DNA from 2 places in the Candidatus Pantoea communis genome. Region 1 is predicted to be linked to the other one. Evidence: predicted binding sites of a transcription regulator. Region 1 holds the regulator's gene; the other holds the start of a gene.
What was found. The regulator PhoB, encoded in region 1, activates phosphate uptake and scavenging genes when phosphate is short. The targets are predictions, from matches to a motif close to CTGTCATAAAACTGNCNNAT.
Positions count from the first base shown of each region.

Region 2: pstS (phosphate ABC transporter substrate-binding protein PstS) is a predicted target of PhoB. The motif match lies at 1,514-1,533, and genes of this name have one in related genera.

Region 1 covers NZ_VWXC01000008.1:114,824-118,163, forward strand. The annotation lists gene sbcD (exonuclease subunit SbcD) at 1-958, opposite strand, end outside; gene phoB (phosphate response regulator transcription factor PhoB) at 1,156-1,845, shown strand; gene phoR (phosphate regulon sensor histidine kinase PhoR) at 1,861-3,171, shown strand; gene F3J37_RS12590 (PstS family phosphate ABC transporter substrate-binding protein) at 3,264-3,340, shown strand, end outside.
Region 2 covers NZ_VWXC01000006.1:212,344-215,683, reverse strand. The annotation lists gene glmS (glutamine--fructose-6-phosphate transaminase (isomerizing)) at 1-1,466, shown strand, start outside; gene pstS (phosphate ABC transporter substrate-binding protein PstS) at 1,644-2,687, shown strand; gene pstC (phosphate ABC transporter permease PstC) at 2,778-3,340, shown strand, end outside.

The DNA.
Region 1 (3,340 bases):
GATATTCTTGCGTGGTGATTTCAATATCGAGCCAGACGGGCTGCTCGCGATCTCCCTCGCTAAATTCGCCCAGCTGTTGTTCGATCTCCGCCATTGAGCCTTTCAACATCTGCATCGGCTGGAACTGCGGGATCGGGAGGGGAGTGACGCTATCCAGCTGAGCGCTGAACTCCAGCAGGAACACGCTCTTTTCGCGGCCCAGTTCGTCAAAACTGAGCGGAATCGGTGAGCCGCTGTAGCGAATATGTTCGCTATCGGCAATGCGCTGGGCACGGTGAATATGGCCAAGGGCAATGTAATCCGCGGCGGGAAACGCCTGCGCCGGGAAGGCATCCAGCGTGCCGATATAGATATCGCGCACCGAGTCGCTTTTCGTCACACCAACGGTGGTGAGATGACCGGTGGCAATGATGGGAAGTGCGCGATCTGCCCGCTCGGCCAGCGCTGCGGCATAACACTGCTGATAATGCTGCTCAATCGCTTCCAGCAGTGATATCTGCTTCTCGCGCCCGGATTGCCCCGCCTGGCTGCGCAAAATATCGCGCGGACGTAAATAGGGAATCGCGCACAGTAACGCGCCCGGCGTGCCATCGCGTTGATGCAGCGTCAGCACCTGCTGTTCGCCTTGTGGCGTGGCGCTGGTGATCACTCGCGTACTTAAACAGGCGAGTAACTCGCGTGATTCATTCAGGGTCGCGACGGAATCATGGTTGCCCGCCAGCACAATCAGCTCACAGTGCGTCGGCTGTAGCGCCACCACGAAGCGGTTAAACATTTCACGCGCATAGCTCGGTGGCGAACCGGTATCAAACAGGTCTCCCGCGATGATTAAGGCATCCACCTGATGCTGGGTAATCTGTGCCAGCAGCCAGTCCAGGAAGGCCTGATGCTCGGCCGCCCGGCTTTTGCTGTAAAAGAACTGACCGAGATGCCAATCCGCGGTGTGAATGATGCGCATGAATACTCCCTGCTTCGTTAAGCGAAGGCGAATTATAACCTCTTCAGATCGCAAAGAAAAAAAAGCGATAATCGTTGTCACATTTCTGTTTTTTAACTATTTATCATAGGTCGGGTTTTTCATAAAAGTGTCATAAAACTGACGCATAATGGCGCCGCAAATCCCAGTGACCTATTGTCACAAAAGCAGGAGTTATAATGGCTAAGCGCATTTTGGTTGTGGAAGACGAAGCTCCCATCCGTGAAATGTTATGTTTCGTGCTGGAACAGAATGATTACCAGCCTATTGAGGCAGAAGACTATGACAGCGCGATTGGTAAGCTGATCGAACCCTGGCCTGATTTAATTCTGCTGGATTGGATGTTGCCTGGCGGCAGCGGTATTCAGTTTATTAAACATTTGAAACGTGAAGCCATGACGCGCGACATCCCGGTGATGATGCTGACGGCACGCGGTGAAGAAGAGGATCGCGTACGCGGTCTGGAAGTCGGCGCCGATGACTACATCACTAAGCCTTTCTCACCGAAAGAGCTGATGGCACGTATCAAAGCGGTGATGCGCCGTATTTCACCGATGGCGGTGGAAGAGGTGATTGAGATGCAGGGCCTGAGCCTGGATCCTTCCTCACATCGCGTGATGTCGGAAAGTACCCCGCTGGAAATGGGGCCCACCGAATATAAATTACTGCACTTCTTTATGACGCACCCGGAGCGTGTTTACAGCCGCGAACAGCTGCTGAACCATGTATGGGGCACCAACGTCTACGTGGAAGATCGTACCGTTGATGTGCATATCCGTCGTTTACGTAAAGCACTGGAAGTATCTGGCCACGATCGCATGGTTCAAACCGTACGCGGAACAGGGTATCGTTTCTCTGCCCGCTACTAAACGGAGTCTTTTACCGTGCTGGAACGACTCTCCTGGAAGAGATTATTGACTGAGCTGGCGCTGGTCTGTTTGCCCGCGCTGGTGCTTGGTCTGTTGTTCGGTTATCTGCCCTGGCTACTGCTGATCGCGGTGTCGGGTGTGATGTTTTGGCACTTTAGAAATCTGATGCGTCTGTCGCACTGGCTGTGGGTCGATCGTTCCATGACGCCGCCCGCCGGTCGCGGTAGCTGGGAGCCCTTGTTCTACGGCTTGTACCAGATGCAACTGCGTAATCGCCGTCGACGTCGCGAGCTGGGTAACCTGATTAAGCGCTTTCGTAGCGGCGCGGAATCCCTGCCGGATGCAGTGATCCTGACCACCGAAGAGGGCACCATTTTCTGGTGCAACGGGCTGGCACAACAGCATCTCGGGCTGCGCTGGCCGGAAGATAATGGCCAGAACATCCTCAACTTGCTGCGCTATCCTGAGTTTTCCCGCTATATTCGCCAACGCGATTTTGACAAGCCGCTGACGCTGGTGCTGAACAATCAACATCATATGGAATTCCGTGTGATGCCCTATAGCGAAGGGCAGTGGTTGATGGTGGCGCGCGATGTCACCCAAATGCACCAGCTGGAAGGGGCGCGGCGTAACTTCTTTGCCAACGTCAGTCATGAACTGCGTACGCCGTTAACGGTGCTGCAGGGCTATCTGGAGATGATGGACGATGCGACGATGAACGAGCGCACGCGCGGCAAGGCGTTGCATACCATGCAGGAGCAAACGCGCCGCATGGATAGCCTGGTGAAACAGCTGCTGACTTTGTCACGTATCGAGGCCGCACCGGCTATCGATCTCAAAGAGACGGTGGATGTTCCGGGCATGCTGCAACTGTTGCAGCGCGAGGCGGAAACGCTGAGCCAGGGTCGGCACAGCATTCATTTCCGCACCGATCCGCACCTCAAAGTCTTCGGTAATGATGAACAGCTGCGCAGCGCCATTTCCAATCTGGTGTACAACGCGGTGAATCACACGCCGGAAGGGACGCGCCTCGATATTAGCTGGCTGCGTAACAAAGAGGGCGCGGAGTTCAAAGTGTGCGATAACGGACCGGGGATCAGCGAGGAGCATTTGCCGCGCCTCACCGAGCGTTTCTATCGGGTGGATAAAGCCCGATCGCGCGCCACCGGGGGCAGTGGCTTAGGGTTGGCGATCGTTAAGCATGCATTGAGCCACCATAATGCACGGCTGGAAATCACCAGTATTCCGCATCAGGAAACCTGTTTTAGTTTCGTGCTGCCGCCACGTTTGATTGTGGCGAAGAGCGTGCACAGTAAGGTCAGTTAAGCACGATGAAGTGGCGCAATTGATTGCGTGATGAATCGCGGCGCGACAGAATGTGCAGTTCAATGTTCCTGACCTGATTTGCGGAAGACCTGATGAGATCGCTGTTGCTGTTCACGTTGCTGCTGTGCTCTACGCTGGCACAAAGCCAACAAACCATGCTCACCGGCAA
Region 2 (3,340 bases), on a different contig from region 1:
AAACGGACACCGAAGTGGTGGCGCATCTGGTGCACTGGGAGCAGAAGCAGGGCGGCACATTGCGTGAAGTGGTACTGCGCGTGATCCCGCAACTGCGCGGTGCTTATGGCATGGTGATCATGGACAGCCGCGATCCATCCGTGCTGGTGGCTGCGCGTTCAGGTAGCCCGCTGGTGATTGGCCGTGGCGTGGGTGAAAACTTCATTGCTTCTGACCAACTGGCGCTACTGCCGGTGACCCGCCGCTTTATGTACCTGGAAGAGGGCGATATCGCCGAGATTACGCGCCGTGAAGTCACCATCATCGATCGTGATGGCAAGCCAGCCAAACGCGCGGAAATCGAATCCACGGCGCAGTACGATGCTGGTGATAAAGGTGCCTATCGTCACTACATGCAGAAAGAGATCTATGAGCAGCCGAACGCGATTAAAAACACCATCACTGGTCGTTTTAATCATGGGCAGATCGATCTCAGCGAACTGGGTGCCAATGCCGAAGCCTTGCTGAGTAAGGTTGAGCACATCCAGATTATCGCCTGCGGTACCTCGTATAACTCCGGGATGGTGTCGCGCTACTGGTTTGAGTCGCTGGCCAACATTCCTTGCGATGTGGAAATCGCCTCCGAATTCCGCTATCGCAAATCCGCTGTGCGTAAAAACAGTCTGCTGATCACCCTGTCGCAATCGGGTGAAACCGCCGATACGCTGGCCGCGCTTCGCTTGTCTAAAGAGCTGGGTTATCTCGGTTCGCTGGCCATCTGTAACGTTGCCGGCTCTTCGCTGGTGCGTGAATCCGATCTGGCGCTGATGACCAAAGCCGGCACCGAAATTGGTGTGGCCTCAACGAAAGCCTTCACCACGCAGTTGGCGGTGTTGCTGATGCTGGTGGCAAAACTGGGTCGTCTGCATGGCATGAAGCCAGAAACCGAGCACGAAATTGTGCATGCGCTGCAGGCATTGCCAAGCCGCATTGAGCAGATGTTGGCGCAGGATAAAGTGATTGAAAACCTGGCTGAAGGTTTCTCTGACAAGCATCATGCCTTGTTCCTGGGCCGTGGCGATCAGTATCCGATCGCGATGGAAGGCGCGCTGAAGCTGAAAGAGATCTCCTATATTCACGCAGAAGCCTACGCCGCCGGAGAGCTGAAACACGGCCCGCTGGCGCTAATTGATGCCGATATGCCGGTGATCGTCGTTGCGCCGAATAACGAGCTGCTGGAGAAGCTGAAATCGAACATTGAAGAGGTGCGTGCGCGCGGCGGTTTGCTGTATGTATTTGCCGATCAGGATGCGGGTTTCACCGACAGCGAAGGCATGAAAATTATCTCACTGCCACACGTCGAAGAGGTGATAGCACCGATCTTCTATACCGTGCCGTTGCAGCTGCTTTCGTATCATGTTGCGCTGATTAAAGGCACCGACGTTGACCAGCCCCGTAACCTGGCAAAATCGGTTACTGTTGAATAATCTATAAAAAGGGCGGGCCTGCAACGGGTCCGCTTGCTTTTTAAACGGTGTCATATAACTGTCATATTTCGTACATTTCACTGTCATCAAACTGTCCTATTTTCCCTCCAGCAGCAATCACTGACTCCAACTAAAATGGCATTGAGCCTGATTTTTTTTAAATCCCCTGGAGGGAACATGACACTGATGCGTACATCCGTAGCCCGAATCCTCGCCGCCACCTTCGCAGTAAGCGCGGTATCTGCTTTTGCAGCCACCGACCTGACTGGCGCTGGCGGTACATTCCCGGCACCGGTTTATGCCAAGTGGGCAGCAGAGTATCAGCAAGCCACCGGTAGCAAAATCAACTATCAGGGTATTGGTTCTTCAGGCGGCGTTAAGCAAATCATCGCTAAAACCGTCGATTTCGGTGCGTCTGATGCGCCGTTAAGTGATGCCGATCTGGATAAAAATGGTCTGTTCCAGTTCCCTACCGTAATCGGTGGCGTGGTACTGGCCGTTAACATCCCAGGTATTAAATCAGGTGAACTGACGCTGGACGGCAAAACCGTTGGCGATATCTACCTGGGTAACATCAAAAAGTGGAACGACCCGGCGATCACTAAACTGAACCCAGGCGTGAAACTGCCAGACACCAACATCAACGTGGTTCGCCGCGCAGATGGTTCAGGTACCTCTTTCGTGTTCACCAGCTACCTGTCTAAAGTCAACGCAGACTGGAACAGCAAAATTGGTAAAGGCAACACCGTTAACTGGCCAACCGGTCTGGGCGGTAAAGGTAACGACGGCGTTGCAGCCTTCGTACAGCGTCTGCCGGGTTCAATCGGCTACGTTGAGTACGCTTACGCTAAGCAGAACAACCTGACCTATACCAAGCTGATGGATGCAGATGGCAAGCCGGTAACGCCAAGCGAAACCAGCTTCTCAAACTCTGCTAAAGGCGCAGACTGGAGCAAATCTTTCGCTCAAGACCTGACCTTCCAGAAAGGTGCCGATGCATGGCCAATCTCTTCTACCACCTTCATCCTGATCTACAAAGAGCAGGCTGATGCGGCTAAAGGTGCTGAAGTGATGAAGTTCTTCGACTGGGCTTACAAAGGCGGCAGCAAAACTGCAACCGCACTGGATTACGCTGCGCTGCCAGAAAGCGTTGCTAACCAGATTCGTACTGCCTGGAAAGCGAACATCAAAGACAGCTCAGGCAAAGCGATTTACAAGTAAGCGAATGACCCGGTCAGTCTCCCCTGATTGACCAACCCGATGGGCGGCATGGTATGCCGCCCTGAACTTCCTCTGAGAACCGAGAAACTTATGGCTGCCACTAAGCCGACGTTCAAAGCCCCAGGTAAACAAGGTGACATGATTTTCGGCGCGCTGGTGAAACTTTCCGCGCTTATCGTGTTGTTGTTGATGGGTGGCATTATCGTCTCCCTGATTTTCTCTTCCTGGCCAAGCATCCAAAAATTTGGTTTTTCCTTCTTATGGACCAAAACCTGGGATGCGCCAAACGAACAATTTGGTGCGCTGGTACCGATCTACGGCACCCTCGTCACCTCCATCATTGCCTTAATCATCGCTGTGCCGGTGAGCTTTGGCATTGCGCTATTCCTGACGGAACTGGCACCTAACTGGTTGCGTCGCCCGCTGGGTACCGCAATTGAGTTGCTGGCAGCGATCCCGAGTATCGTTTACGGCATGTGGGGCCTGTTTATCTTCGCTCCGCTGTTCGCTGAGTACTTCCAGACACCGGTCGGCAACATCATGTCGAACATTCCCATTGTGGGTGCCCTGTTCTCAGGCCCGGCATTCGGTATCGGTATTCTGGCCGCTGGCGTGATCCTCGCCATCATGATCATTCCGTACATTGCATCGGT